DNA from 2 places in the Paenibacillus sp. FSL R5-0923 genome. Region 2 is predicted to be linked to the other one. Evidence: riboswitches for the same ligand, from Rfam matches in the RefSeq annotation. Region 2 holds a riboswitch; the other holds the start of a gene.

Region 1 (15,701 bases), on a different contig from region 2:
TTCTTTGCAGGTATGTGTCACAATGTTTATAATAAGAAAGAATACAAGTATGGCAAAATGAATATATCAACTCGGAGGTGTAATATCCCGTGACACAAGAGCAATCCGGCGTTCCTATGAGCGACCTTTTAATCATAGGTGGCGGTCCAGCTGGCATGTTTGCCGCATTTTACGGTGGGATGCGTCAGGCATCAGTAACACTTATTGAAAGTATGCCCCAATTGGGAGGACAACTTGCTGCACTTTATCCTGAAAAATACATTTATGATGTAGCAGGTTTTCCAAAAGTAACTGCACAAGAATTGGTTGACAACCTGACACGGCAAATGGATATGTTCCAATCGAATATCCGGCTGGAGGAGAAAGTAATTTCTGTTCAGAAACGGGACGAACGCCATTTTGTTGTTACAACTGATGTAGCAGAATATCACAGTAAAGCTATTATCATTACAGCTGGCGTAGGCGCTTTTGAACCTCGTCGTTTAGAACTGCCAGACGCAGGACGGTTTGAAAAAGCCAACCTTCATTATTTTGTAAATGATTTAAATGCCTTTAAAGATAAAAAAGTTCTGATTAGCGGTGGTGGAGATTCCGCAGTAGACTGGGCACTAATGCTGGAACCGATCGCGGAGCAAGTAACCCTGATTCACCGCCGGGATAAATTCCGTGCGCATGAGCACAGCGTAGAGAATCTGATGGCTTCCAAAGTTAACGTAATTACACCTACTGAAATTACAGAACTGCATGGTGACGAGTTTATTACTAAGGTTACCTTATCTCATATCAAGACCAAGGAAACACAAGAAATCGAAGTCGACAGTGTAATCGTCAATTTCGGATTTGTTTCCTCTCTGGGACCCATTGCAGAGTGGGGTATCGATATTGAAGGGAACTCCATTGTCGTTGACTCACGTATGGAAACGAGTATTCCGGGAATCTTTGCAGCCGGCGATATCACCACATATCCAGGTAAGCTGAAGCTAATTGCTGTAGGATTCGGCGAAGCCCCAACGGCTGTGAATAATGCAAAAGTCTACATCGATCCGGAAGCCAAGCTTTCACCAGGACACAGTAGTAATATGAAACTCTAATTCAATCTACCACAATAAAAAAGGGTATTCTGACAGGCCTATCAATACTAGCCTATCAGGATACCCTTTTATGTTTGTGACTCGCGGTTTATTTATATGTAGCCAGCTACAAAGGTATACTTTGCGCTCTTTTAATGAAGAACCGCATGAACTGGAGAGTGTAAGTTTCGTTTGCGAATCTCAACGAGTAGAAGAGCGATGAAATCATGCTCTAGTTGCAGTTCTATCGCTCTATGGTAAGAGTCTAGAAGCATCTCATCGGACAATTCAACCATAACGTTCATCTACCTTTCCTGTATTTGGATCTGAATCTATCATATCAAACTATCATTTTTCGAACAAGCGTTCGTGTTATCCACAAGTACATGTGGAAATCCTGTGTATAATATGTGCGTAAGCGTTACAAAGGTGATAACTGCACAGTGGAATATGGGGATAATAGTTATACACAGGACTGAACCACTTGTATACAGCTAAAAATATATTTTTATTGTAAATAAATTACAATATAATTTACCCCAAAAGAACGCAACTAAACGCAATTTTATCTTACTACTCTATTATCGTCAATTCTAAAATTTTTGTTAATTTACTGAGGTCTTGTATTAACCTCCAGAATCCATATTTTACCTGAATAATCCACGGCGTAATCAAAACCCAGTTCGCCTATTCCAGGGAAATGCCGCTCCATCAGTTCGATACATACGAGCGTTAGCCTGCGCATTTCTGCTTTCTTCGCTGAGGCTTTAATTCGAGGCAAGGATCTGCGAAGTCCTTCTCGACAAGAAAGCATCGTGCCTCCTTTACATAAATTAGTTACGAACAGGCCAGGCCGGGCCAATCTTCCCACCATAGAGCGAAACTCCCAAACACCGCCATTTCTCACTACTTTGACCCGATAATCAATAGGACGCCCACCAATTCTGGCGAGAGAAATCCCCTGTTGAATCAAATATTTACGTCTAACCTTGACGAAATGAAGCGCTCGTCGCATGGATCTAAAGTCCTTGTAAATTCGAGTTCTGTCCATATAAGTAAATCCATAACCTCGACTATCCCGAAACACTTTAATTACACCGTAGCCTCCACCGCCAACTATTGGTTTAATAACAACATTTCCGTATCTCCGGAGCATGGCTAACAGTGAGTCAGCCGAATACACCCTCGTCATTGGTATATAATGAGAAACCCTCGCGTCACTGAGCAATGCTTCTGTCTTCAACCATTTGCTAGCCAATTGTCTTCCCGACATCGTCCTTTCCCTCCTTTCACATTCCAGCCTACCCTATACATTACTCAGAAAAGGCCCCACCCTCTTGTATGATTGTCCGTGTAGGAGGAAGCTCTTAGCAAAAAGGGCTTAGAGCTTGTATCGACAACATTCTCAACCTCGCAGGTTAGATTGCAGATTTTGTAGAACCTCATTTCTGAACATTCGACATCTAAATCGCAATGGATGAGTTCACTATAACTAGAATAATCTTCAAAATCGTTGTATTATTAATAGCGGTTACATTTTCAATTCCTACTATATAATAATGAATTAGAGGCTCGCTAAAAAACAGCGCGGGGAGGGCTCGGAATGGCTCAGTTTTTCGAGGTATTATATTGGGTGGCCATGCTTGGGATGTCCATCGTATTGGCTGGAACGACTATACTGATCTGCGCTATTGGCTTTAAATTCATTAAAGACAGGCGCAGAGCACTGGGTGCTGGCTGTATTGCCTTTTCCCTTGGAGCCGCAGGGCTCATCGTGTTTATGATTAATTATAAGTTTATTATTCCAGCCTAATTGTACGCAGGAACAAACAAAAGCCCTCTCGAGGAATTCCATCGGAGGGCTTTTGCTTTTATGTCACTCATATATCTAGCGTAAGACGGATCATATCCACTACCTTGATCCCATTTTCAACAATCTCTTCACTATAATGTCTGATAAAAAAATCTCTATCGATTCCGGTAATTCTAAATCCACATTTCTGATAAAGAGCCAGTTGTCCTACACTAGAATTCCCCGTACCCACTTCAATCGTCTTCGCACCAAGTAATCTCGCATTCTGAATCGCATGATAGACCAACTGCTTTCCTATCCCTTTACTTTGCTGATTCTCATCAACGGCTATATTTACTAGCTCCACTGTCTCAGGTCTCGTTTGTAGCAAAACATAGACACCTATAATGCAATTCTCCACTTCAGCTACAAAACATTGCCCTCTTTTTAAATACGCTTCAACAAGACTTAGGGAAGGATCGGCTAATAACAACAAATGTAAGGGTGGTTGTTCTTCTGCGTTTAATTTCCTAATTAGCATGCTTAGAGCTCCTTGTGATGACTTTTGTCATTGAGAATAAAAAAGCCTCCAAGCCCGTGTTGTAGAACTCAACATGGGGCTTGAAGGCGTAACGTCGCGATTAGCAAGGCTCTTCGTTCGGTTTTCCTGCATCCGTAGCTGTACGGAAGCTTGAGCCACAGCCACAGGTTGCAGTAGCGTTCGGGTTATTAATGGTGAAACCACCTGTCATGCCGGATTCTTCAAAATCAATTTCGAGACCATCAAGGTAACGAAGATTCTCTTTCTCCACGACAACCTTCATTTCTTGGATGTCCATATATACGTCCTGATCGGTTTCATTATCATCAAAGCCCATAGCGTAAGAGAATCCACTGCAACCACCGGGCGTTACTCCAATACGGAGGAACATGTTCGGCACTTCTTGTTCAGCAAGCATCGCCTTTAATTGTTCTGCTGCCTTTTCGCTAATATTAATCATGATCATATCCTCCTATAAATTAACTTACTTCAACAGAAAAACTTATGTTTAAGGGACCTTCCGGTCAAAAATTACTTTCTTAAAAATATATACTTAATAAACTCAGTATAACCGACTATTCCATTACCCTCAAGTCACAACTGCCTTATGCCTGACCTGCCGCACCAAAATAAACCATCCATATCCAGCTGTTGATCCCCTTATAAGAGAGGTTTATAATAAGGAAGGCAAACATAAGTAAAAATTCGGAAATTTGTCACGGAGGATAACCCTCCGCTTTATTTTCATGAATGAACAGCTACCATCTGGGTAAGTCTGGGAATTATCTGCGGGCAATGGACCCCGTAAAACTTTCAGGAGGAATTCATAATATGTCTACTCTTTTCACCCCCCAAACAGACGCCCGAATGATGAACATTATTGAAAAAGTTCGTGGCGGCGAAAGATTGAATTTAGAAGATGGCGTTTATTTATATCAAAGTAACGACCTACTTACGATTGGCCAATTAGCAAATGAAGTCAATCTTGCAAAGAACAACAACAGGGTATATTTTATCGAAAACATGAGTCTATATTTCACCAATGTTTGCGAATCTCACTGTGCATTCTGCAATTTCCGCAAGGATGATGGAGAAGAGGGTGCTTATACCCTTTCCGGTCAGGAAATGGTGCAATATGTCGAACAGCATATTCATCCAGGTGTGCGCGAATTCCATATCGTAGGCGGTCATAATGACAAGGTTCCTTTCCAGTATTACGTGGATTCTTTAAAAGCCTTGAATGAACGTTTTCCTGAGGTAACCTTAAAAGCATACACTGCAGCCGAAATCGATTTTTTCACCCGAATTAGCGGGTTGAGTATTCGTGAGGTGCTGGAACAGCTGCGTGCTGCTGGACTTAAGACGCTTACCGGTGGTGGCGCAGAAATATTATCCGATCAATACCGTAAAAAAATGCGTGTAGATAAGGCTAATGTGGAAGAATACCTAGAAGTTCACCGGACAGCACATCAGCTTGGCATGAAGACCCATACGACTATGCTCTACGGCTCGATTGAATCTCATGAGGATCGTATCCGGCATATGATGCAGATTCGTGATCTACAGGATGAAACCAATGGCTTTATGGTATTCATTCCATTATCTATGCAGCCTAAGAACAAGAATGCAGGAATTATGCGCCGCAACTCCGCTTATGAGGATCTGAAGACGATTGCGATCAGCCGATTGATGCTGGATAATTTCGATCACATCAAAGCTTACTTTATTAATATCGGTCCTCAGCTTACACAGGTTGCACTGAACTTCGGTGCTTCTGACGTCCATGGTACTATTCTTAAAGAACGCATTAGCCATGCGGCTGGTGCCTTAACACCTGAAGGCCTCACTCGTGATGAATTGATCTGGTTAGTAAAAGGTGCTGGACGAATTCCAGTAGAACGCGACACGTTCTACAATGCGATAAAGGTGTACGAATAAAAGACTACCTTAGATCCGTTATCCTATATTGGAAAGGAAGTTCGGTCAGCATGAGAACACTACTCGTTCTGGGCGGCGGCTATGGCGGCTTGGCCCTAATTCAAGAATTGCTCAATAATCACCTTCCTCAGGATATTGAAATTATCTTAATTGACCGAATGCCTTATCAAGGAATCAAAACGGAATATTATGCGCTTGCCGCAGGTACAGTAACTGACTATCACTTGCGGATCCAGTTTCCGGTTCATCCCCGTCTCACTATCCGTTACGGTGAGGTGACTTCCATTGATTTGGACAGCAGAATCGTTACAATGGAGCCTGACGAGACTGTGTCTTATGACATTCTTGCCATTGCACTAGGTTGTACCGACAATTACCATAACATCCCTGGAGCTGATCAATATACTTGCAGTATCCAGACCTTTGCAGGAACACGCGAAACTTATCAACGTTTAAACGATGTGAAGCCTTATGGAACAATAAACATTGTAGGCGGTGGACTAAGTGGAGTGGAATTGGCGGCAGAGCTTCGGGAGAGCCGTCCAGACCTTAATATTGCTATTCTGGACCGCGGTGAACGTGTCTTGTCCGCCTTTCCTGCGAAGCTGTCACAGTACGTGGAGGAATGGTTTCACCACCATCAAGTACAGACACTTGGACGTGTCTCTGTATCCCATGTAGAGAAAGATGCACTTTTTAACGGTACAGAGGAAATTCTTTCAGATGTTACGGTATGGACTGCAGGGATCCAACCGGTGAAGGTTGTTCAGGAATTAACAGTCCCGAAGGATCGCGGAGGACGAATCATTCTGGATGAATATTATCGTGTACCTGATTATCCAGAAGTGTATGTAATTGGCGACTGTGCCAGCCTGCCATTCGCTCCAAGCGCACAAGCCGCAGGAGCGCAGGGTGAGCAGGTTGCTCAGGTTATTCAAGCCATGTGGCGCGGCGAGACCCCTAAGCTTCATCCTATTCGTCTAAAGGGTACCTTAGGCTCACTAGGCAAGAAAGCTGGATTTGGTCTGATGGGCCAACGCTCCGTCAAAGGACGGGTTCCCCGTATCCTTAAGAGCGGGGTGCTCTGGATGTCAAAACGCACTTTAGGATAAACCTAAGGGCTGCTCTTTTCCGTTATAAATACGAAAAAGAGCAGCCCTTTATTTTCCACAAAAAGCATTTAATCAAGGTCCATATTAAACCAAGCCTCTAGCTCTTTGATTTTAGTATCAATTTTCTTTTCTAGCTCGTCAACAGTATCTGCTGCAATGATGTCCCCTTCAACCATGGCAAACGGGGTTAAATAACATTCCCCACAATTGTTCAGGCATCCGTATTCGATCACATCGTAATCTGGATTTTCCTCCAGCTTATGCATTAGCTTGTCTGTTCCGTGACCCATGTTACTGGCACAAAATTCAATAATTGGTCTCATGATGATCTCCCTATTCCGCCTAACCATTTTATTTTTTAACTTTTTGTACTATAATGAACTTATGAAAGGAGTGATTGAGAAATGAGTGAGAATGCACAAAGCACCGAAATGTATGATGAAGTATTGGAAGTGCTGGATAAGCTTCGTCCGTTCCTGCAACGCGATGGCGGCGACGTTGAACTGGTCGATGTAGAAGACGGCATCGTTAAGTTGAAACTTATGGGTGCCTGCGGCAGCTGCCCAAGCTCCACGATCACCTTGAAAGCCGGGATTGAACGCGCCCTTCTTGAAGAAGTAGAAGGCGTACAAGAAGTTATGCAAGTATTCTAATCCCATTCAATATCATTCCCGATCCTCCTCTTCAGGAGATCGGGATTTTCTTATTATAGAGGATTTACACTTCCCCTACAACATACAGCATAAAACCCGCTTGCCGTTAGGCAGCGGGCTTTATGCTGTATTAGAGATTAAGTTAGCTTTCTGTCTTAAAATGCTGGAATGATCGCACCTTCGTACTTCTCTTCAATGAAAGCTTTAGCTTCTGGAGAATTCAGGGCAGCAACCAGCTTTTGGATCGCGTCGGAGTCTTTATTGTCCTGACGAGTTACCAGAATGTTAGCATAAGGGGAGTCCGTACCCTCAATGAACAAAGCATCTTTAGTAGGAACTAGGTTAGCTTCCAAAGCATAGTTAGTGTTAATCAAGGCAAGATCTACTTCATCCAATTGACGACCTAACATTGCTGCATCTAGCTCGATGATTTTAAGGTTTTTCTTATTTTCAGTGATATCTGCTTGGGTAGATGTGATGTTGGTATCATCTTTCAAAGAAATCAGTCCATTTTTGGCAAGCAAGATCAGTGCACGACCACCGTTTGTAGCATCATTCGGGATGGCTACTTTCGCACCATCAGCCAGCTCGTCGATGGATTTGATTTTTTTGGAATAAGCACCAAAAGGTTCAACGTGAACGGCTGTAACAGAAACTAGATCCGAACCGTTCTTTTGATTCTGGTCATCCAGGTAAGGTTGATGTTGGAAGAAGTTAGCATCCAGATTCTTCTCTGAAAGCTGAACGTTTGGTTGAACATAGTCAGTGAATTCTTTGATTTCTAATTTAATTCCTTGCGCTTCAAGCAATGGAGCAATAGCTTTTAGGATCTCAGCGTGTGGAACAGGTGAAGCACCAACCACCAATTTTACAGGTTCTGCAGATGACTCAGTTGCAGAACCATCTTTTGGTGCATTAGTAGCAGCCGAGTTAGAAGCATTATTGTTATTGCCGCAAGCAGCCAGCACCACAACCAGTGTCAGACTAAAAAAAGTAAGTAGTAATTTTTTCATTTTAAATCCCCCTCTTATCCTTGGTATTTGTATGAATAAGGCTATATATGGACGTACCTTATTTCCGTGTGAAATGTCGTACTAGTCGATCACCGGCCATTTGTAGCAGTTGCACCAGTATGACCATTAAGACTACAGAGATAATCATAACTTCCTTCTCATATCGGTAATATCCGTAACGAATCGCTAGATCCCCTAGCCCGCCGCCGCCTACCATCCCGGACATTGCCGTATAGGAGACCAGTGTAACCAGTGTGATCGTAACCCCAGCGAGCAGACCTGGACGAGCCTCTGGCAAAAGAACACGCATAACGATCTGATTCGTGGATGCTCCCATCCCTTGCGCCGCTTCGATTACTCCACGATCCACTTCTCTTAATGCCGTTTCCACCAAGCGAGCAAAGAATGGAGCTGCACCAATCACGAGTGGTGGAATCGTACCGAGTACTCCGATGGAAGTTCCAACAACGGCTTTGCTAAATGGAATTAATGCTACCATCAAAATGATAAACGGTACCGAACGTAGGATGTTTACGACGAACGATAAGACCGAGTAAATTACTCTGATTACTATACTATTCGATCTTCCCCATAAATACAATACAATTCCGAGTGGTAAACCAAGAATAATTGTGAACAATCCAGAGAATATTAACATTTGCAAGGTAGCAACTGTAGCATCCATCATTTCTTGCCAGTTTAAGTCTGCGAAATTCATTACGAAATCACCTCCACTTCAAGGCCTTGAGCGGTTAGTTCGGCTATCGTCACAGCGATCGCTTCAGCTGGACCTTCGAACCGAACAATCATTTGTCCATAAGGTACGTCTTTTATCGTTGAGATGGTACCATGCAGAATGGCGAAGCTAACACCTGTCTCACGTACTACATTGGAAAGTGCAGAGCCGTAGGTCTTCTCTCCAAAAAAAGTAATTTTGACGGCCTGAGAGTTGTCCCCAGCAGCAGCGTCAAGCGCCGTACGAAGGGGTCCCTCATTCTGTGATTCACTGCGAATGAAATCGCGAGTGACCTCATGCTGCGGCTTCAGGAATACCTCCGTAACTTTACCTTGCTCAACGATACCACCACCATGAATGACCGCAACACGGTCGCAGATGCTCTGAATCACGTGCATTTCGTGAGTGATCAGCACAATGGTAAGATGGAATCGTTTATTAATATCGAGCAATAGCTTAAGAATAGAGTCTGTCGTTTGTGGGTCAAGCGCAGAGGTTGCTTCGTCACACAGCAGCACATCAGGGTCGCTGGCAAGTGCCCGTGCGATGCCGACCCGCTGCTTTTGTCCGCCTGATAATTGGGAGGGATATTTATCCCGGTGTTCTTCAAGCCCCACTAAGGCAAGCAAATCTTTCACTTTAGTATCAATATCTGCTCTCGAGGTGCCTGTGAGTCGCAGAGGAAAAGCAATGTTATCGTACACCGTCGCAGAAGATAGCAGATTGAAATGTTGAAAAATCATCCCAATTTTGCGCCGCTGTTCCTGCAGCTGACCTTGAGTAAGCTTAGTTAGTTCAATGCCATCTACCCATACTTCCCCTTCTGTCGGACGCTCCAACAGATTAATGCAACGGATCAATGTACTTTTCCCCGCTCCAGAATGGCCAATAACTCCGAATATTTCACCTTTCTCGATAGACAAATTCAATCCGGAAAGTGCTGTAGCCGCATGGCTGCCTTTTCCATATACCTTTGTTATTCCTTTTAGATTAATCAACGCTCGTCGCCCCCTTTATATTTCACTTATTCCATACAAAAAAACCTCCGACGATCGATGCAGATCGCAAGAGGCTCTGTGTGTTTATTTAGACAATGCCTTCTCATCTGCCAACGACCACAAACCTTGCGTCATTGTAGGAATTAGCACCATGACATTTGTACATAACGCTAATCGCGCTGTATACAAATCGGTTGCCGGGCTTCATCGGGCCTATCCCTCCGCCACTCTCGATAAGATATAGAGTATGAAATTTTATATTTGAATTCGTACAGACTTTAATGCAAGCATAAGTATAGTAAGTTTCTTGTTTTTTGTCAAAAGGAAATATCTTGAACGCTTAGGTTTGTACACGCTTTGCCTTGCTGATTTCCTTACGCAGCTGTTCATTGCTGTAGCTGAATGCCGCGATTAATGTTTTACAGTTCATTTCAAGGGACTGCTTTAAATCCTCAAGATGGCTATCTAAATCCTCAAGCTGAATTTTGTCATGCAAGCCTTGATGCCGCTGCCATAAATCATCCTGCATTTCGGAATTCATATAATGAATTTCAGCATTTCTGCGCTTGCGTAGATTCTCCAGTGGATCACGATAAGAGTTCTTGATCTGTTCCAATTGATCTGCTAGCGCAGGATGCACATTCAATAACTGAAGTTGACGCAGTACTGTAAAATAAGAAAAGTGCGTTTTTAATTTGGAAGTTTTGAGGTCATAAAAATGATTCAGTACCGTTCCAAGCTTGTCCAGAAGAGAGAACACACGAATAAATCCATCTTTATAAAAATAAACATACCGCGCATAATCGCCTTGTTCCACTGGTGACATATCATCCATATAACCAGCGATTACCGATTTCCGGTAAAAAGCAGCTGCGAACCAGCTTTGCTCCAATTCATCCAATGAGGAGATCAATCCACGTGTCCAAATCTCCAGCTTGCGGTATTCATGGTCATTATCCTCATGAGCGTTCATTTCCTTGCGCAGTAAGGCTGCAAATGTGGCCATGTTCTCCATCGCGTCAGCCAATACACCGCTGTTCTTTCGAGGCGGCTCTCCAAGTATAACCCGCAGCATATCCCAGTCCTCCTAAAGTTTTGTCCAGCACCACGATATACCGATTTCCACTTTATTATTCCGCAGGTAAAGCGACTCTATCCACGGTGGGAACTTTCTACCAAGGGTGTTACAACGGTGTCATTGGATTCGTTGGATTTTTTTCAACAACTACATTTCTCGCGCGATTCAGCTGCCAGACTCTTACACTCATATAACATAAGACACCAAACAAACTAGCGATCAACAAAATATGAGCCAAAGCGGCAAATATGTACAATCTTTCATTATCTAGTGTGTAAACAACAGCAGCTCCACTAAATACCTGCATCAAGCACAGCAGAACAGCCGCTACGCCAAGAGCTCTTAGCTCTGGGTAATCCTTATGTTTCCAAAAAGCTAAATGTCCAAGCACCGCAGTAAGAATGAATAAGATCAAAGCCGCAATCCGGTGCGTAAAAACAATACCTACTCCCCCAGAAAGCTCAGGAACCCATTCACCGTTACAGAGCGGCCAGCCAGAACATCCACCGCGCGAATCCGTATGACTAACAAAGGCTCCAATATAAACAACAACATAGGAATATAAGGCCGTGAAGCAGGTTAAATTGCGGAAAGCCTTACTGACGGGTTTCTTCTGAAGCTCCATCTTAGGATCGTACTCACCTGCTTCATGTCGCCTTTTAGTTCCTAGAGCCAGCATTAGAGAACTTGAAAAAGCGATCAAAGAAAAGCCCATATGCAGTGCCATTACAGCAGCAGATTGGGATTTAATCACTGCAAGCGCTCCCATACCACCTTGAACAATTACAAACAGCAACGTCATGAATGCATATACTAACAAGTCCCGCCGATTTCGAGCATAACGCCAAAAGGCAATCATCGAGGCAAGTGACAATAACCCTGCCAATCCGCTAAACAAGCGATGGGTGTATTCAATCATCGAACCTACAGTATAGGCCGGAATCAATTTCCCATGACAGAGCGGCCATTCATTTCCACATTCCAATCCCGATCCAGTCTTCGTTACAACCGCTCCCCCTAGTACAGCGAGGAACATGATAAGGCAAGTAAGATAACTAAGCCATTTCAACTGATTTGTCGACAAAAATATCACCCGCAGTTTTTAGTAATGAAGAAGCATCTTAAAAAACCACCGCTTTTGCTCGAACAGGCGAAAGCGGTGGTTTTCCGGAATTACTGTTGAAGGCTTTGATGCACTTGAACCGCTTTATCAAGGAAATTCTCAATTTCCTCGCGGGATTTACGTAATTTATTAACGAATCTAACCAATTCACGCCCATCGGAATACGCGACAAAGCTTGGAATACCCATAATATTTTGTTCCTGACTAACGTCACCCACAGCATCAACGTCAACCTCAACCAGCGTTAGACGATCTGCATAGGCTTGCTCTACCTCAGGAATAAAAGGATCGATAAATTTACAATCCGAGCACCAGTCCGCCTTGAAGATGGCTACAGTTAATCGAGGAGATTGAATGGCTACCTGAAATTCAGCAGGAGAACTAATTTTATCCATAGCTTGTTCAGTCCTTTCTTCCATATCTGTCAAATTTCTATTCTTTAAGTGAAGCAAAATGTCATGCAGAAGTCAAACTTATTCTCTCATACGAACACGCGCAGGCTGCAATTTCATCAGCGGATTCAACAATTTTTGCAATGCACGCGGATAACTGGAGATCTCCTGTTTAGTAAGCACACCCAGTACAATTAGCATGACCAGATAAATAACAACAACTGCGGCCCCTACAACAAGACAAGTGATCAGAAATGCCAGACGTGCAGGCATTAGATCTGTTAACAGAATTCCAGCTTGGTTAAGTCCAAAACCAATACCACCGGACACCAGAACCGCAATTGCGAAGCCGCCCCACCGTTTACCCATAATTTCGAAAGGTACAATGGATTTCAGCATCCGTAAGTTAAGAATAGTAATAACTACGAAACAAAGTGCTGTTGCGCCGATAATCCCGTAGATCCCAAATATCTTACTTAGTAAGAAGCTTGCGACTAATTTAACAATAATACCCACTAGCACATAATACATTGAAATGCGTGATTTGCCCATACCGAGCAAGATGGAGTTCGTTGTCATCATGGTGATCTGAAAGATCGTTCCAATCGTAAGCATCGCCACAATTCCGCTTCCGTCCAAGCTGCTGAACAATAACCCGTTTACAGAATAAGCTGCTGCCACAAGTGCCAACACAATTGGCATCCCTGTCAGGATAGAAATCCGCAAAGCAAGTGTAATTTGCTTCTTCAAGTGTCCCTCATCCCGACGGGCATAAGCAGCTGAAATGATCGGAATCAGCGAGGTTCCTAGTGCAATGGCTAGTACCGGTGGAATTCCGGCCACACTTTGAGCACGCGTGGTTAGTATACCCAAAGCTGCTGTTGCACTCTCTCTACCCATCTGATCGATAAGCAGCGGAACAGCCAAAGAAGTATCAATTACATTCACTACGGGAATCGTAAGTGAAGAGAGCACGATCGGAATTGATAGTGTGAAAATATCTTTGTAAATTCCCCAAATCGGCAATTTTTGAGTGGTATTGTAATTTAATCCTTGCTGTTTATCCTCTCGGCGCAGCTTGATTGCAAAATAAATCATGACACCAAATGCTGCAATACTACCAATTACGCTACCGAAGGATGCTCCCGCAGCTATAGTTGTATTGTTATACCCCTGCTGTAATAGAATATAAGCTAGTAAAATAGCGACTAGTACGCGAGCGAACTGCTCTACAATCTGTGAAATACCACCAGCCATCATATTGTTGCGCCCTTGAAAATATCCACGCATCATGGCAATTGCCGGAAAAAGTAAAAGCGCAGGTGCAATAGCCCTAACTGCCATCGCTGATTCAGGTACATCAGCAATATGTGTCGCATAGAACGGAGCGCCTATGTACAGCAAGGCCGTCATGATTACCCCTGCTGCTACTGAAAACAGCAATGCTGCATGATACACTTGTCTCGCCTCTTCAGGACGATTCAGAGCGTACCGCTCGGAGACCATTTTACTGAGCGTACTTGGAATACCTGCTGTAGCCACGGTGAGCAGCATTAAATAGATATTGTTCGATACCCCAAATGATGCTCTCCCCACATCATCAAAAATATGATCCAGCGGCACCCGCTGAACAAGCCCGAGTACCCTTGCCACCAAAGCTGCAGCAGCAAGGATAAGCGTGCCTTTTACGAAAGACTCTTTCTTGGACAAACCATTTCCCCTTCTTCACTGTTAAAATTAAAACCGGACGACCCATATAAAAAAGAGGACGACCATAATAATTTGTAGCACAATTTTGACAACAGTACTACTAAACAACCCAAGTATTGATCCTACACTTACTTTGGCAGCTTTAGCTGGTGAAGAACCTACGATCAATTCTCCTATAAAGGCACCCAGAAACGGACCAATAATAAGTCCAAAGGCTGGGATTACAAAAGGACCAATGATTAGCCCAATCGTACTCCCGATAATCGATGAACGTGAGCCGCCAAATTTCTTAACGCCCCACGCCCCTACAACGTAATCAGCAATAAATAAAACTACAACGATCAGCGTTTGAATGATCCAGAACCAGACACCAAAAGGCTCGAAAGAAAAGAACCAGCCATATACGAAAAAGGCAAGATAAATCGCAAGCGCACCCGGCAGTATAGGGTACACAGCCCCCGCTAGCCCTACGGCAAATAAAGCAATAATAAGAATCCAACCCAGGATCGTCAACACTTAACCTCCTAATAGCAAATATGCTCTATGGATTCACTTCGCAATAGCTTCATTAAAAATATATTTTTGAATGACTTCTGCAATTCCATCATTATTATTAGAAGCCACCACAACGTCAGCCTCTTCTTTAACCGTCTCCTGAGCGTTGCCCATGGCAACCCCAAGCCCTGACTGCTGAATCGCTGCAAGGTCATTGAGGCTGTCACCAACCGCTATAACTTGGGACATGTCTAGTCCTAGCAGCTTACAGACTTCCATGATTCCGGCTGCTTTATTCACTCCTAGAGGGTTAATCTCCAGGTTATGTGGAGAGGAGTTCGTAATCTCCAATCCACCCATATCTTGAAGACGAAGCAGCAGTTTATGACGAAGCTCATCATCTTCGGTGTGATAACCGAATTTAAGCCATTCTCTGCCCGTTACATCCCCATCCCAGTTATCCTGTTTGTGGACTTTTTCCGTAGAATAGGCCCAGAACCAGATGTCATCTTCTTTAGCAAGTTCATACATTTGTTGTACCAGCATAGGATCCATCAATGATCGCCGATAAATTTCATGTGGTGCTCGCCATATCTCACTACCGTTCACAGTAATCATAGGTGTTTCTAGTCCAAGCTGCTCAGCATATGGAAATGCACTTGTAAAAGCTCGGCCTGTCGACAGACAGACATGAACGCCTGCGTCGACCGCCTTTTGAAGCCATTTCACCGTTGTAGGTGTAATAATCTGTTCATCATTCAGTAGGGTTCCATCCATATCCAAAGCAAGCAGGCGGTATTTGGCAGTCATTGCCACCCCTCCATTCTTTTATGCTCTCAATAGAGCAGCTGTTTATTTTTTAATCATTATTCACCTTAGAGTCAAAGTTACTGAGTACCTGTAGTCGTTCCTTCATTCGCAGGATCATTTGTATTATTACCTGACTGTAGACTCTTCTTCGGAACGCCATCAAGTCCATATTCCCAATCATAAGCATCAAAAATTTTACGTGCGACCGGCGCAGCACTCTGGGAACCAAAGCCCCCTTCT
Region 2 (15,701 bases):
GACCCGAGGAAAATTGCCCTCACTGCAACAATGAACTTAACGGATATCGTACAGTTACTGTAGGGATAGACGGCATTGAAGAAGAGGAAGAAGAAGTTGTAGAAGAACCTAAACAAGAGGTTATTAATGATGATGATCTTTGGGGAGACGTCGACAAAGACAGTGTAGTTCCTATTTACAACACGCTCAACCAATTCGGTGACGATTATGATTTGAATAAGTATGAAGAGCGTGTATCGGGCATTTTAGCGATTCAGGAAGAAGCTCCGGAATGTACACAATGCCATGAGTTAACTATCCTTGCTGGTAAACAGCTTGTTAGCAACTTCGAGCCGTCTGCACCGGCTACACTAGGTGGACCTGTACTAACATCTCCATTCTCCCTTAATGTGTATGTGTGCCCGTCTTGTTTCCATGTACAGCACAGTCTAGCGCAGGAAGACCGTATTCAGCTCGTACGTAATCTGAGTACCGATAAAGCATAAGCATCCTCATAAAAAGCTTAGTCCTCTTAATGAACATAAGGGGACTAAGCTTTTTTTAAAAAAACCTCAATATTGCTTATTCACGTCCGTTTTCTAAGAAGGAGAAGGTTTGGCTGATCGTGTCAATGAGAATAGATCAAGCTCCGGCCGATGTTTACCCGCAATCGTATCTGTTAATAACTCCGCAGCAATCATGCTGTACACCGTCCCATTGCCCCCATAACCCTCGATGAAGTAGCAATGAGGGAACTTGGGATGAGGGCCGATATAAGGAAGCCCATCACGCGTAGAGCCGAATACAGCACCCCAGGAGTATTCTATCTCAATGCCTTTGATCTCAGGAAATAAAGCTTCCAGCTCTTCCAATAACCTTTGACTTTGTGAAATCACTCTGATATCACGGCGCTCTGGATCCGTCAACGGTTCATCTTTTCCTCCTGCAATAATACGTCCCTCCGGTGTTGTCCGAAAATACAAATACGGACGGGCGGTTTCCCAGAGGAGGCTCCGCTCATGCCACTTGGGGAATTCCTTCAGAGGTTTGGTCATCACTGCATACGTATTGATCAGCTCAGCGCCTCGGTCTTTTTTAAACTCCTGCGTTTCATAACCCATTGCAAAAATAACCTTCTTCGCAATAATACGTCCGTTCTCTGTGTGGCAAATTACTCCATCTTCAGTAAACTCATACTGTTTAGCCTCGGTCTGCTCATAAACGTGTACACCATTCATTGCTGCCTTGGCGATCAGGCTGTGAACTGTCCGGAAAGGGTTCGCTTCTGCATCACTGCGTGAATAAAGTGCAGCAGGTTTAGAAAAAGAATACACCGAAGCAATTTTATCCTCTTCCCAGAAATCAGAATCGAATCCGTGAGCAACGAGGTTCTTATATTCTTCTCGCAGAGCAGGTACATCCTCTGGTGTACTGGCATATAGAAGGCTGCTGCGAGGAATAATCTGGGGATCGATATCGAGCTTGGCTGGCAGATCCAAAATATTTCTAACCCCTGCTTGGGATAACTGATAAAAGAGCAAGCCGTTCTTTTCTCCAAAAGTGTTCATACATGAGGTTAACGATTTGTCGTTAGATATCTGAAGTAAACCAGTATTGGCATGTGAGCTTCCGCTTCCGACGCGTCTTTTTTCGATCAGAACAGCCTCAGCTCCGCTTAAAGACAAGCGATAGGATGCCATTGCTCCACCCATTCCAGCCCCTACAACCAGGCAATCACAGTGAATGGTATCCTCTAGCGCAGGATAAGTTGGTGGGTCTTGTAAAGTACTTCTCCAAGGTGGGGTGCCGCTATTTAGTCTCATGAAAATGATCGCTCCTTCATTTGTTCCATTATTTAGTATGGGCGGCATTTTACCGTCTCATTCGCAGCATGTTCTTATTTTTGTCATAACTCTCTAGTGCTGTTGGGCAAATAAATGGTGTGCTTTGGCGGTATACTAAAGCCTGTTTGGATCAACTACAAGGAGGGACTACAACTCATGCAATCAATGCAAATGCAGGCACTAAGTGGAAAAGAATTGGAATATATCGCAGACTCCATCTCTAATGAGGACTTGCTTCTTAAGCAATGTGCGGCTACCGCCGCGACAACGCAGAACGAGCAGGTCCGACAAGTTTGTTTGCAGCATATCCAAAATCACACGCAGCACATGGATACACTCACTCAGTTACTCCAGCAGCATCAACAGTACGCACCAACAAGCCCACAATAATTGCATTATTAATCTTAAGGAGGTTATAAAATGAACGCACAGAATCCAGCAGCATTTATGCCAGATGAGGATTTAATGAACACCATTTTGTGTGATTTGAAGCGGACGGTTCGTGAGTATGCGACAGCTGCTACGGAATCGGCATGTCCAGCGGTTCGCCGGGTCTTTAATGAGATGACTATGAACACGCTTCGACTTCAGGGCGATCTGTATACGCATATGTCCCAAATGAATATGTATCCTGAGCCTGCAAAAGCATTGCGCCAAGATGTGGACAAGCAGCTTCAAACTGCACAGCAATTGCAACAAAAATCAGGTCAGTTCGTGCAGCAAAAAACAGGACAAACTGGATCTATTGCTCACAATGCGAACAGCCACCTTCATTCGAATGGACAACATCAACCGTCTCATTTAATGTAACCAAGATGGTTAGCGGATGAAGCATCCTGCCACATAATCTTAAGGCTGACGCCCGTTTATACCGAGAGCTCCGGTATAAACGGGCGTTTTTTGTATAAAAATCCATTTAGCTGAGTAAACCTAGTCTTCTATGCGGATATCATATGGGGTTATTTTGTTTGCAGAGATGCTCAATTCATGTCATATTAGTATTAAACTCTTTTCGCGGGGCGACGCATGAATAGCGCAACGTCATTTGCGAACTATCCGGAGGGAAGGCATGAAGGAAATGAACGAACTAAAGAGGAAAGTGCTGGAACTGCTTAAAGAGGACGCGAGAAGATCTACTGCACTCTTAGCTACGCTGCTTGGCGAGGAAGAAGAAGACGTAAAGACGGCGATTGGGCAATTAGAGAAGGACCATGTAATTGTTAAGTATGCAGCCGTTGTAAACTGGGATAAAGTCGATGACGAGAAAGTGACAGCGCTGATTGAGGTACAGATTACACCCGAACGGGGTCGCGGATTTGAAGGCATTGCCGAGAGAATCTACCTGTATCCACAAGTGAAATCCGTTTATCTGATGTCAGGTGCTTACGATCTACTGGTAGAAGTGGAAGGCCGAAACTTACGTGAAGTGGCCAATTTTGTTTCCGAGAAGCTGTCTCCAATTGATTCAGTACTCTCAACTAAAACGAATTTTACCCTTAAAAAATACAAACAGGATGGGATCATCTTCGAGGAGCATGAGGAAGACAACCGTCTGATGATCTCTCCATAAAGGAAGTAATCATATGATCACGAATAAAACGCAGCTAACTGGAGAAGACAGCAAATCAATGAATTCTTATTTGGCCCCGCTGGTACAGCAAATTCAGCCTTCGGGTATTCGTAAGTTTTTTGATCTGGCTGCAGGCAGCAAGGATATCATATCACTCGGAGTCGGGGAACCTGATTTCAAGACCCCGTGGCATGTCAGAGAAGCTTGTGTCTATTCGCTGGAAAGAGGATTTACAGGCTATACATCCAACGCAGGAATGCCTGAACTAAGGGAGGGTATTGCGAACTATTTGCACACCCGTTTTGCAGTGGAGTATGATCCTGCCAATCAAATTATAGCAACGGTCGGCGGAAGTGAGGCTATCGATCTGGCTCTGCGCGCTTTGATCACGCCGGGCGATGAGATCCTCATACCAGAACCTTGCTATATTTCTTATTCGCCGATAACGGCTATTGGTGGAGGTATTCCTGTAGGTATCGAAACCATCGGAGAGAATGACTTTAAACTTACTGCAGAGAGTTTGGAAGCAAAGATTACTCCACGCTCCAAAGTTCTAATTCTGTGCTACCCGAGCAACCCAACGGGAAGTGTTATGACCCGAGAGGATTGGGAGCCGATCGCCAAGGTTGTAGAGAAGCATGATCTTATTGTAATTTCGGATGAGATCTATGCGGAATTAACGTATGGAATTAATCATGTCAGCTTTGCCTCATTGCCAGGTATGATGGACCGTACGATTTTGGTCAGCGGTTTCTCCAAGGCTTTTGCCATGACTGGATGGAGAATGGGTTATGCTTGTGGTCACCCTGATTTGATCTCCGCTATGCTTAAGATTCACCAGTACACTGTGATGTGCGCTCCTTCTATGGGCCAAGTGGCTGCACTTGAGGCACTGACCAATGGGATGGAAGAGAAGGATCGAATGGTCGATTCTTATAACCAACGGCGGAGGCTGATTGTTAAGGGTTTGCGTGATGCGGGACTGGAGTGCCATGAACCACAAGGTGCATTCTATGCTTTTCCAAGCGTGCGCAAGACAGGACTGACATCTGATCAGTTTGCACAACGATTATTACTTGAATATAAGGTGGCAGCTGTACCTGGAAGTGTCTTTGGTTTAGGTGGTGAAGGTTACTTACGCTGCTCCTATGCTACATCAGTAGCTCAACTGAATGAAGCTATAGAACGCATTGGTGCTTTTGTCACACAACTGGAACGAGAGAGAATGGAATAGAGAAAATTGGACTATAGCCTATCCTATAATCCTATGGTATTATTTTACTTTGAGAGTAATTAACCCCTATAATAGAACTAACAAGGACGTATTTACTCTGGAATTAAGCGTTGCTTTGAAGTTGCTTTTATTACTTTAATGACATTTTGTGGCACGCGCTCAATAATACTTTTAGGAGGGATGATTGTGCTTAGTGCCGATTATTACTTACCTTCCTATGGAGGGCAGTGTTTTTCTGGAAGTGGGAAACTGTCCCCCAAGGGTGATGCTTCTGCTCGCATACTCTCTCTGGAAGATGAAATTAGAATACTCCGTAGCAAAATGGAGCAGCTTTTTTTGCAGGAAAAATCATTCACTTCAGATAATGTGATTGAAATTAGCAGTTTACTGGATCTCAAGATAAATGAATACATGAAGGGGCGTCCAGTTGGAAAATAACGTCGCTACATGCTGTTGAAGAGGACCCTAGGGTCCTCTTTTTGTTGTTCCTTTAAGCTCACACATCGCAACATTGCAGTCACACTTGGAGAGAATATGCCTATACTCTTCATTTGCCATTTTTATATAAGAAAGCTTAAACTAGCATTATGTGATTTGAAGAATGGATAGGAGGAGTAAGCCATGGTGATCTATACACGCACGGGTGATGCGGGTCAAACTTCAGTGATTGGCGGCCGGGTTGGTAAGGACGATGTCCGAGTTGAAGCTTACGGAACGATCGATGAACTGAATTGCTTTGTAGGTCAGGCAAGGAGCCTGATGGAGGACGATCAGTTTGATGATGTACGCGAGCAGCTGCTGGAAATTCAGCATGAGCTATTCGATTGCGGAACCGATCTGGCTTTTATTAAGCTAGGTGATGGTGGTCAATATATGGTAACAAGTGAGATGGCTAAACGGTTGGAGGGCTGGATTGATGAACTTCAAGCAGAGAATCCACCACTAGAAAAATTCATCCTCCCTGGGGGCAGTCCATTGGCTTCGGTTCTACATGTGTGCCGTACGGTTTGCCGCCGGGCGGAACGCCGGGCAGTTACACTTGGACGAAATGCAGACATTAATCCGGAAGCGGTTATTTATTTGAACCGGTTATCCGATTATTTCTTTGCGCTGGCTAGGACGGCTAATACACGGGCAGGGATTACTGATGTAGAATACATTCGCAGTAAAAAGGTGTTCCGAGACTAATATGACTAGCTATTATTCACCAATTACTTACATTATACCGCCAGAAGAGGATGGCTGGTTGCTGAAGACGATCCTGCATAAACGGATGGATGTCTCACGTAAATTGTTGTCACGCCTTAAGCAAACAGAACAAGGGATTACATTAAATGGAGAACGTGTTTATATCAGCGTACATGTTAAGGCAGGCGATATTGTACAGATTCGCATGGAAACAGAGACTTCGGATGATATTTTACCGCAGCCGATTCCCTTTGAAATTCTATTTGAAGATGAGCATCTGCTCGTAGTAAACAAGGCAGCGGGGATCATCGTGCATCCCACACACGGACATTACACTGATACGCTGGCTAACGGAGTAGTTCATTATTGGGCGCAAAAAAATGAACGTTTCCGCTTTCGACCCGTCCATCGTCTGGACCAGGAAACCTCCGGTGTGTTAGTCATCGCCAAGAATCCATATAGCCATCAGCATATTTCTGAGCAGATGATTGCGGGTACAGTGGACAAACGTTATGCTGCATTTGTTCATGGGGCTCCTGTGGAGCCTTTCGGCGATATCGACGGACCTATTGACCGTGATCCTGAGGAGCCGCATCGGCGTATCGTGACACCGGATGGTTATCCTTCTCTGACTCGGTATGAGGTTAAAACCGTATACGCACAAGGTTCAAAAGTTGAACTGAAGCTGGAGAGTGGTCGTACTCATCAGATTCGGGTCCATATGACCTCTATCGGCTGTCCTTTGATTGGTGACAGCATGTATCGTCATGAGCTGTATAATCTACCGGAATTGACTTTAACTCAAAGTGAACAGTTAGAGTCCGTTACAGCACTAGATGCCTCCATACCGCGTCAAGCACTGCACGCGGTGCGTCTGACGTTCAAGCATCCGGTGCTGCTGCAGGAAATGATCTTTGAAGCTCCTTTGCCGCCTGATATGGCGGCCTTGGAGAATGTATTGGAGCAAGGCCCGAAAGCGAATTTGAGGTAAAAATTATCTTAGTGATGTTAAGCGGAGAGGGTGAATTGGTTCTGGAGAAACGGAGTTTCGCCTTTATCCTCGGATTTCATCCGCAACAAGCGGACTAAATCAAGAAATCTGAGGATAACAGCGATCGGAAGAATAATTTGCCAGCGTAGCGCACTCATCACTACCATTAAAGGAGAACAACATGAGCAAACTAAAAGTATATCAATATCCAAAATGCAGCACCTGCCGCAGTGCAGTAAAATGGCTACAAGCTCAAGGTCATGAGCTTGAGCTTCAAAACATCGCAGAACAGCCGCCTACCGTTGAGGAGCTGCGAGAATTGCTGGCCAATAGCGGACTTGAACTGAAAAAGTTTTTTAATACAAGTGGTGAAGTCTATAAAGCATTGGGTCTCAAGGACAAAATGGCACAGCTTAGTGAGCAGGAGAAGCTTGAGCTGCTCGCGAGCCATGGTATGCTAAATAAACGTCCGATTGTCACTGATGGTGTTAAAGTCACGGTAGGCTTTAAAGAAGAGCAATATGCTGAAGCTTGGACCAATACTTCCAAAGTATAAATCCGTAAAGGGGATGTCCCAACAGTCATTTCATGGCTGTTGGGACATCCCTTTTTGGATATCTAGGAAAATCACAAAAGACCATGATTCTATAATATACTTATATTTCTCGCTTAAGCTCACCGCCCTTGCAAGGGCACCGATGGTGTTTTTACTTGTTAATTTCAAAGGATAAGAATAAGCTCCCATATGTGTAACTATATGATCCCTTATCAGATCATGTATTTTCTGATAGAATACTCTTTGTGCAATAACATGGACAAGCGCTTAATAACAATACAATGAACGATTAAGGGAGAGGTTTATACATGAGAGCAGAAACAACGGGCCGTGTAATGCTTGTAGATGGAATGGCTCTGCTGTTCCGGGCCTTTTATGCGACCTCTTATGGAGGATATATTCGCAAGACAAAAGCTGGATTGCCGACGAATGCGGTGTATGGTTTTTTGCAGTATTTTTTCGATGCGGTAAGCACATTTGAGCCTTCTCACGTCGTATGCTGCTGGGATATGGGCAAAGGAACGTTCCGCACCGAGAAATACGATGGATACAAATCGAATCGGATTGAAGCCCCGTTAGAGCTAATTCCTCAGTTCGATCTAGTAAAAGATGTAGTAGCTGAGCTTGGGGTGCCGAATATTGGACTTGCAGGCTATGAAGCGGATGATTGCATTGGTACGCTGGCTTCTTGTTACAGTGAAAACTCTGAGGTATATATTTTGACGGGTGACCATGATATGCTTCAGCTCATTGATGAGAATGTTAAGGTCGTCATTATGAAAAAGGGACGCTCTAACTATAAAGTGTATGACCTTGCAGAATTGCTGGAGGAAAAGGGTCTAACGCCTAGACAGGTGATTGACCTGAAAGGCTTTATGGGCGATACCAGTGATAATTATCCCGGCGTAAAAGGGATTGGTGAGAAGACTGCGCTGAAACTGCTGACCGAATACGGAACAGTTGAAGGTGTAATTGAGAATTTGCATCTGCTCCCTAAAGGTGTGCGTACCAAAATCGAAGCAGATCTGGATATGCTGCATTTATCGCGAGAGCTAGCGGAAATCCGTTGCGATGTGCCGGTGGTCTGCGAGCTGACGGAAGCCTTGTGGCAACTACAACGGGAAACAGCTGCGCGCAAATTTCAGGAGCTAGAGTTCGGCAGCTTGATGCATTTGATTGCTGAGGTGCAGGACGAACGAGGAATTGTACAGATTGAGTTAGGCGATTTGGGTTAAGATCAGACACCCTTCAATGCAAAGATGCATGGAGGGTGTTTTGTTAAACTATAAGAACGTATAAGTTTCACATTATACATTATCCTTATCTTTCTCTCTTAAACGCCTATTGCGTCCTTATAAGGACGCAATAGGCGTTTATACTTGTTGTGATAGCGCTTCATTCGACGTATAATTAGGGCTGGTGATTGCTTTTTTTAATGATATTATTCATTTGTGTATGGGTAGCGTTTGAACTTCTAACTAGAGAAAGGGAGAGAATTGCTGTGAAGCTATTGGGAGCGATTGAAGCAGGCGGAACAAAGTTTGTATGTGGGATTGGTTATGAGGATGGTACCATTGTTGACCGAGTTAGCTTTCCGACAACAACACCGGAAGAAACGATGGGACTAGTAATAGACTATTTTAAAGAGAAGAATGTAGAAGCATTCGGAATCGGATCTTTTGGACCGATTGATCCCGTACTGGACAGCCCTACTTATGGTTACATAACAACGACACCAAAACCTCACTGGGGACAATATAATCTGGTAGGCACAATGGCTGAGCAATTTAACGTTCCGATCGGCTTTGACACGGATGTGAATGGTGCAGCGCTTGCGGAAAGTAAATGGGGAGCGGCTAAAGGTCTGGACAGCTGTCTTTATATTACGGTTGGGACAGGCATTGGAGCAGGAGCGGTTGTTGGTGGCCAGATGGTCCATGGATTGTCACATCCTGAGATGGGACATATTCTAGTTCGTAGACATCCAGAGGATACGTTTGAGGGTTACTGTCCTTATCATGGCGATTGTCTTGAAGGATTAGCCGCAGGTCCGGGGATCGGCAAACGCTGGGGACAACCGGCAGGAGAGCTACCAGTGGACCATCCGGCTTGGGAAATGGAAGCTCACTATCTTGCACATGCACTCATGAACTATGTGCTGATTCTGTCTCCTCAAAAAATCGTAATGGGCGGTGGTGTTATGAAGCAAAGCCACCTGTTCCCGTTAATTCGCACTAAGCTGCAAGAGTTATTGAGCGGATATGTTCAGCATCCATCGCTTAATATTGACATCGATAATTATGTTGTCTCACCAGGTCTCGGAGACAATGCAGGGCTTGCTGGAGCGATTGGATTGGCTACATTAGCTCTAGCTAGAAACTAGTATAAAAAGACATTGACTGTTCGGTAATATATGGTATTCTAGGATCTAACAGTATAGCATTTAATGAGGGAGCACCTCTTTCGCGTTTATCGTGAGAGAGGTGCTTTTTTGCGTTCGGGGTCTGATTGAGAAAGGATTTGTTCGCTCCGAAGGAGGCTCTTCCCAGAAGGTTATTGTGCTTGCTGTAATGTTGAGAAAGGTAGGGATGAATATGCAAATTGTGTTTATGAACCGTTTATCCAGAATATCTGGAGTGGATCAAGAGGTGTACGCCCAGCTGTGGATTGGAGAGGAAGAGGGGATCTGGAGTTTGGGCTGGCGTGATTTTTCAGGTGGGGAGAATTACATTGAGAATTTGTGGTATGAAGGTGGTTCATGGAATGAGATGCTCTGTGTATACAGGCATGAGCTAGCAGTGAAGATGGGAGATGGCTATCGACCCTTAATCGATGGGATATTCCACGAGGAGGATAGTCTTACTGGGCGTAATCAGGAGCAGCTGAAGCTTCAATATTACAGCGAACATTATGGGAATGAAGCCATTTATGAAGAGTTATGTGCTTGGCGCCGTGGTAAGGCTTCGAGTGAACGGAAGGCGCCCTATATTCTCGCTAGTAATCGTCTGTTGCGCTTGTTAAGTACATTTCTACCGCATACGCCAGAGGAACTGATGCAAATTCCGGGTGTGGGAGAAGGCAAGATAGCGCAGTTTGGGGCTGATTGGCTGGCTATAACTACTGCGGTGGCAAGGGAACATTCCTTCCCTCTAAATTGGGTGCATGAAGTAATTGAAGAGGAGTCTTTCGTATCTTGGCTTTATAAACAGAAAGAAGTCAAATATAAGAAGCAGCTAGAACGACTGCGCTTGCGGAGGATTTTGCTGCAGGGGATCGAGAATGGGTTGGGCTTGGAACAGCTTAAGGTGAATAGTGGAGTGAACCGGCGTGAACTGATTGAAGCGGTAGAGGAGCTAGAAAGAGAAGGTTATTCTGTCGAGAAGCTGATCCATGTAGAGCTTGGCAATATGCCGCAGAGTGAGCAGGATGCGATATGGAATGCCTATGTGGAGCTCGGGGATCTTTTCCTAAAACCGGTGTTACATAAGGTGTATGGCGACGACTTTTCCGCTGCTGAAGGATTGGATATTTATTATGAGCGTCTGCGATTGATACGCATCCGTTTCCGTCGAGAGCATACGCATAAAGTGGGCATGGCGACCAGCTTTTAAATTTGCGCATACCAAAAAGACGAAGGCTTCCTTATACCTTACGGTTACAGGGCCTTCGTCTTGCTTATTCGTCCGGTTCGTTTCATAGCCATTCCTTCTTGCGGAAAACATAGAGCATCCCACAGCCTAAAGTCAACATGATGCCTATAACGCCATAATAGCCATATTTCGTATGAAGCTCGGGCATATGATCAAAGTTCATACCGTAGATTCCGGTAATTACGGTCAGGGGCATGAATATTGTTGTGATCGCAGTAAAGACTCTCATAATTTCATTCGCGCGGTTGGCGATACTGGATTGGTATGCCTCTCGTAAGTTGCCCATGAGATCGCGATACGTCTCAAAGGTTTCAGATATTTTAACCGCATTTTCATAAATGTCGCTAAAATATTTCTGCAGCTGATCATCAATCAGACGGAGGTCTTTTTTATTTAGGGTATTGATCACTTCTTTTTGTGGCCCCAGCATTTTCTTCAACCATAGAATTTCACTTCGCAGACCGATAATTTCACTAAGATGTGACTTTTTGGTATGCATGAGGATATCTTCTTCCAGCTTCTCAATCCGAGCTTCAATTCGGTCGCCGACGGAGAAATAGTTATCAACGACAAGGTCAATTAGCAAGTAAAGGAACATATCCGGTTCACTTACTTCTTGCTCCCAGAGCATAGGCTTCAGGATTCGTAGTTCATTGATCTTTTGTTTCGTGACAGTGATGATGTAATGTCTTCCAAGGAATACATTGAGTGCCCGTAGGAAAATTTCTTCATCGTCAAAGCGAATGCTATTTACAACAATAAAGTAGTGACTTTCGTATATTTCGATCTTTGGACGCTGATCCTCTTCGCTAAGGCAATCCTCAACAGCAAGATCATGTAGGTTGAACAAGGGCTGAAGCAGCTCCAAATCCTCAACATCGGCGTCAATCCAATAGAACCCTTCCGTTGGGGGTGTTAGTGTTTCATCAATTTCATCAATAGGTGTAAAAACCCCTGCATTTACCAGCCGGATTTTCATCTGATTTCACTCCTCCTATCCCCAGGTCTTCACTAGGGACTGCTAAATTAAGCACAGAGAAAAAAATCAGCTTGGCCGGCGGTACAATCAATACATAGGGCCAAATGACGTTTCGAGGGCATGAAGAAGAACTGCTCCCGCCGCCGGCAAGCTGATGATTATCCTGTGTGGTTGCTCATTCTGTACACATATTTGCGAGCTCGGGTCGCCTTCCATCCTTCTTCTCACCTCTTCTTTTCGTTCAGGTATGAAATACTTGTCTAGTATAACAACGGAGTATGCCTCTTTCAAGCAAATTTATTGTGATTTTGAGGCTTCTTCAGCATTGTATGGACTTGACGAAAAGGAGGTTCATGATTTAAAGTGAATTTTAAAGTAATTTAATTGAATACAGCTAAATCTTATCAAGAGCAGGTGGAGGGACTAGCCCTATGAAACCCGGCAACCGGCGTGTAAACGCACGGTGCTAATTCTTGCGGAATTTCTGCAGACGTCTAATCGTCTTCAGGAACATTCTGGCAGATGAGAGAGGCGCATATGACTGTAGATATGACCTTTCTCGATTTCCGAGGAAGGTCTTTTTATGTTCAGCAAGCCGCAGTGCGGCAAAATAACTAAATTCAGCTAAGGAGTGGAAAGACAATGCCAATTAAAATTCCCGACAGTTTACCGGCGAAAGAAGTACTATCCGGAGAAAATATTTTTGTGATGGACGAAAGTCAGGCTTTCCATCAGGATATCCGTCCACTACGGATTGCTATTCTGAACCTCATGCCGACTAAAGAGACGACAGAGACTCAATTGCTGCGTTTAATTGGAAATTCGCCACTACAAGTTGATGTTACTTTATTGCATCCGCGTTCCCATATTTCCAAGAATACTTCTGCTGAACATTTGAAGAGCTTTTACAAAACCTTTGACGAGATCAGCCACCGCCGTTTGGATGGTTTAATCGTTACAGGTGCTCCTGTAGAACAAATGGAGTTCGAGGAAGTATCGTATTGGGAAGAACTGAAAGAGATTTTTGAATGGAGCAAGGACAATGTGACTTCAACCATGCATATTTGTTGGGCGGCACAGGCAGGCTTATATCATCATTTTGGTGTTCGTAAAGTGGCATTGCCTGAGAAATGCTTTGGCGTCTTCGCTCATACGATTAATCAAAATAACATTAAACTGTTGCGCGGCTTTGACGAGGTATTCCATGTACCACACTCTCGTCATACCGATGTCTCCCGTGAAGATATTGAGAATAACCCAGATCTGCAGATTCTGGCGGAATCCGAAGAAGCTGGTATGTATCTAGTGGCTACAAACGACGGTAAACAAATATTTGTGACCGGACATTCCGAATACGATCCCCTATCCTTGAAATGGGAATATGACCGTGATGTGTCTAGAGGGATGGAGATGGCTTTGCCGAAACATTACTTCCCTAAAGATGATCCAGAACGTACACCTCCAGCAGTGTGGCGTGCGCATGCCAATTTATTATTCTCTAACTGGCTCAATTACTATGTATATCAAGAAACGCCTTATGATATCGACCCGATTGTTTATTAATAATAGCGCTACAATATAAATTAGGAGGCATTAATCATGGATGACAAACTTAGGATTGAAAGTAGACTGGCTCAAATAGGTTCTCAAGAAGATCCTGCCACAGGAGCAATTAATTTTCCGATTTATAATGCAACGGCATTTCGTCATCCAAAACTCGGTCAAAGCACAGGGTTTGATTATAGCCGCACCAAGAGTCCGACCCGTTCAGTGCTTGAGAATGCAGCTGCGGAACTGGAATCTGGAGATGCAGGATTTGCTTGTAGCTCAGGGATGGCAGCGATACAAACAGTGCTTACCTTGTTCGCTCAAGGCGACCATCTGATCGTTTCGCTGGATCTTTACGGCGGTACCTATCGTTTGTTGGAACGGATTATGTCCAAGTTTGGAATCACTGCTTCTTATGTAGACACGAATGATTTGGATGCACTGGAAGCTTCGCGTCGTCCAAATACGAAAGCTGTATTTATTGAAACGCCAACGAATCCACTTATGATGATCACGGATATTGAAGCCGTGTGCACTTGGGCACGTCACCATGGGTTACTTAGCATTGTAGATAATACGCTGCTGACTCCATTCTTCCAACGGCCTATAGAATTAGGTGCGGATATTGTAGTTCATAGCGCTACTAAGTATTTGGGTGGTCATAATGATGTACTTGCAGGCCTGATTGTATCCAAGGGTGTAGAATTATCAGCTGAATTAGCTATTCTACATAACTCTATTGGCGCCGTGCTCGGACCAACAGACAGTTATCAGTTGATGAGAGGCTTGAAGACATTGGCGCTGCGTATGGAGCGTCACGAAAGCAATGCACTAGCGATCGCTCACTACTTATTAGAGCATCCAGCGATTGCGGAAGTGTTCCATCCAGGATTGCCTGATCATCCAGGACATGAAATCCAGAATCGTCAATCTTCAGGCAATACCGGTATTTTTTCTTTCAAATTAAAAGATGCCAGATACGTAGAGCCGCTTCTTCGTCATATTCGTCTTATTGCATTCGCAGAAAGCTTGGGCGGCGTAGAGTCACTTATGACTTATCCGGCTGTACAAACACATGCTGATATTCCTGTGGAGATTCGAAATGCTGTGGGTGTAGATGATCGTTTGCTGCGCTTCTCCGTCGGTATTGAACATGCAGAGGATTTGATTGCTGATCTTGGCCAAGCACTAGAGGCCGCTAGGGCAGAAATTGAGTCCAAGTAACAGGAAGAAATGTTCAATCGAGTGTTAGTGGAGAAATAGAGTATAACTAGCAGTATCGCTTAGTGCGATGCTGCTTTTCTTCTGGATAGGAATTTGCGAAGAATGTAAAAGCATTTTTCAAGCTGTTCAGATTGTGATACGATGAGGAAATGAACTGTTCAATTGTATGAGAAAGGGTTGTCACCTTGAAAAAGAGACAACGTTTTTTCTTCCTGTAATTTTGTGATTCTACCATACCCCTAAGGGTTTAGAAGGAGGATGCGAACGATGAGTGCGATAGATCTTATTTTGGACAAAGCCCTACGGGGTGAACGTCTCCAATTGGAAGATACCATCCGACTGTTCGAGAGCAACGAAATTGAGAAAATGGGTGCAGCTGCAAACACCATAATGGAACGCTGGCATCCAGACCCGATGGCCACGTTTGTAATTGGTCGTAATATTAACTATACGAATGTATGTGATGTCTACTGCCGTTTCTGCGCATTTTATCGCAGACCGGGCTCTGATGAGGGTTATGTATTGCCGGATGAGACGATTTACCAAAAAATCGCTGAGACTATCGCTGTAAATGGTACAGAAATACTGATGCAAGGCGGTACGAACCCAAATCTTCCTTTCAGCTATTATACCGATATACTTCGCGGAATTAAGCAACGTTTTCCTGAGATTACAATGCATTCCTTCTCTCCTGCTGAGATTATGAAGATGAAAGAAGTATCTGGATTATCGCTCGAGGAAGTTGTGCGTGAAATCCATGCTGCTGGCCTGGATTCACTACCAGGTGGGGGAGCGGAAATTCTCGATGATCGCACACGCCGCAAGATCAGCCGACTTAAAGGCTCATGGCGCGAGTGGATGGACGTAATGCAGACAGCGCATAAGATCGGTATGAATACGACAGCTACGATGGTCATTGGACTTGGTGAGAGTATGGA

The links. A riboswitch is a leader RNA that binds a small molecule or an ion and turns the genes downstream of it on or off. The one in region 2 is predicted to bind S-adenosylmethionine.
Region 1: another riboswitch for S-adenosylmethionine. It lies ahead of MKX35_RS08265 (methionine ABC transporter ATP-binding protein); the one in region 2 lies ahead of metA (homoserine O-acetyltransferase MetA).

What each region holds. Positions count from the first base shown of each region.
Region 1 is NZ_JBBPAT010000001.1:1,839,101-1,854,801, reverse strand. Features, by position in the region: gene MKX35_RS08325 (NAD(P)/FAD-dependent oxidoreductase) at 117-1,091, shown strand; gene MKX35_RS08320 (sporulation histidine kinase inhibitor Sda) at 1,223-1,366, opposite strand; gene MKX35_RS08315 (YheC/YheD family protein) at 1,681-2,343, opposite strand; gene MKX35_RS08310 (hypothetical protein) at 2,674-2,883, shown strand; gene MKX35_RS08305 (GNAT family N-acetyltransferase) at 2,951-3,403, opposite strand; gene MKX35_RS08300 (HesB/IscA family protein) at 3,504-3,863, opposite strand; gene mqnE (aminofutalosine synthase MqnE) at 4,235-5,341, shown strand; gene MKX35_RS08290 (NAD(P)/FAD-dependent oxidoreductase) at 5,392-6,453, shown strand; gene MKX35_RS08285 (YuzB family protein) at 6,522-6,776, opposite strand; gene MKX35_RS08280 (NifU family protein) at 6,858-7,106, shown strand; gene MKX35_RS08275 (MetQ/NlpA family ABC transporter substrate-binding protein) at 7,262-8,119, opposite strand; gene MKX35_RS08270 (methionine ABC transporter permease) at 8,178-8,837, opposite strand; gene MKX35_RS08265 (methionine ABC transporter ATP-binding protein) at 8,837-9,853, opposite strand; SAM riboswitch class I at 9,954-10,093, opposite strand; gene MKX35_RS08260 (Cthe_2314 family HEPN domain-containing protein) at 10,194-10,928, opposite strand; gene MKX35_RS08255 (COX15/CtaA family protein) at 11,038-12,015, opposite strand; gene MKX35_RS08250 (thioredoxin family protein) at 12,105-12,449, opposite strand; gene MKX35_RS08245 (putative polysaccharide biosynthesis protein) at 12,528-14,156, opposite strand; gene MKX35_RS08240 (DUF456 domain-containing protein) at 14,184-14,669, opposite strand; gene MKX35_RS08235 (Cof-type HAD-IIB family hydrolase) at 14,706-15,461, opposite strand; gene MKX35_RS08230 (peptidoglycan D,D-transpeptidase FtsI family protein) at 15,539-15,701, opposite strand, start outside.
Region 2 is NZ_JBBPAT010000002.1:1,160,603-1,176,303, forward strand. Features, by position in the region: gene MKX35_RS30230 (hypothetical protein) at 1-485, shown strand, start outside; gene MKX35_RS30235 (NAD(P)/FAD-dependent oxidoreductase) at 579-1,802, opposite strand; gene MKX35_RS30240 (spore coat protein) at 1,980-2,213, shown strand; gene MKX35_RS30245 (spore coat protein) at 2,244-2,633, shown strand; gene MKX35_RS30250 (Lrp/AsnC family transcriptional regulator) at 2,893-3,393, shown strand; gene MKX35_RS30255 (aminotransferase class I/II-fold pyridoxal phosphate-dependent enzyme) at 3,407-4,627, shown strand; gene MKX35_RS30260 (aspartyl-phosphate phosphatase Spo0E family protein) at 4,877-5,065, shown strand; gene MKX35_RS30265 (cob(I)yrinic acid a,c-diamide adenosyltransferase) at 5,249-5,815, shown strand; gene MKX35_RS30270 (RluA family pseudouridine synthase) at 5,817-6,806, shown strand; gene MKX35_RS30275 (arsenate reductase family protein) at 6,988-7,362, shown strand; gene MKX35_RS30280 (5'-3' exonuclease) at 7,671-8,597, shown strand; gene MKX35_RS30285 (ROK family protein) at 8,864-9,745, shown strand; gene MKX35_RS30290 (HRDC domain-containing protein) at 9,957-10,973, shown strand; gene corA (magnesium/cobalt transporter CorA) at 11,056-11,991, opposite strand; SAM riboswitch class I at 12,390-12,520, shown strand; gene metA (homoserine O-acetyltransferase MetA) at 12,634-13,554, shown strand; gene MKX35_RS30305 (aminotransferase class I/II-fold pyridoxal phosphate-dependent enzyme) at 13,591-14,763, shown strand; gene mqnC (cyclic dehypoxanthinyl futalosine synthase) at 15,031-15,701, shown strand, end outside.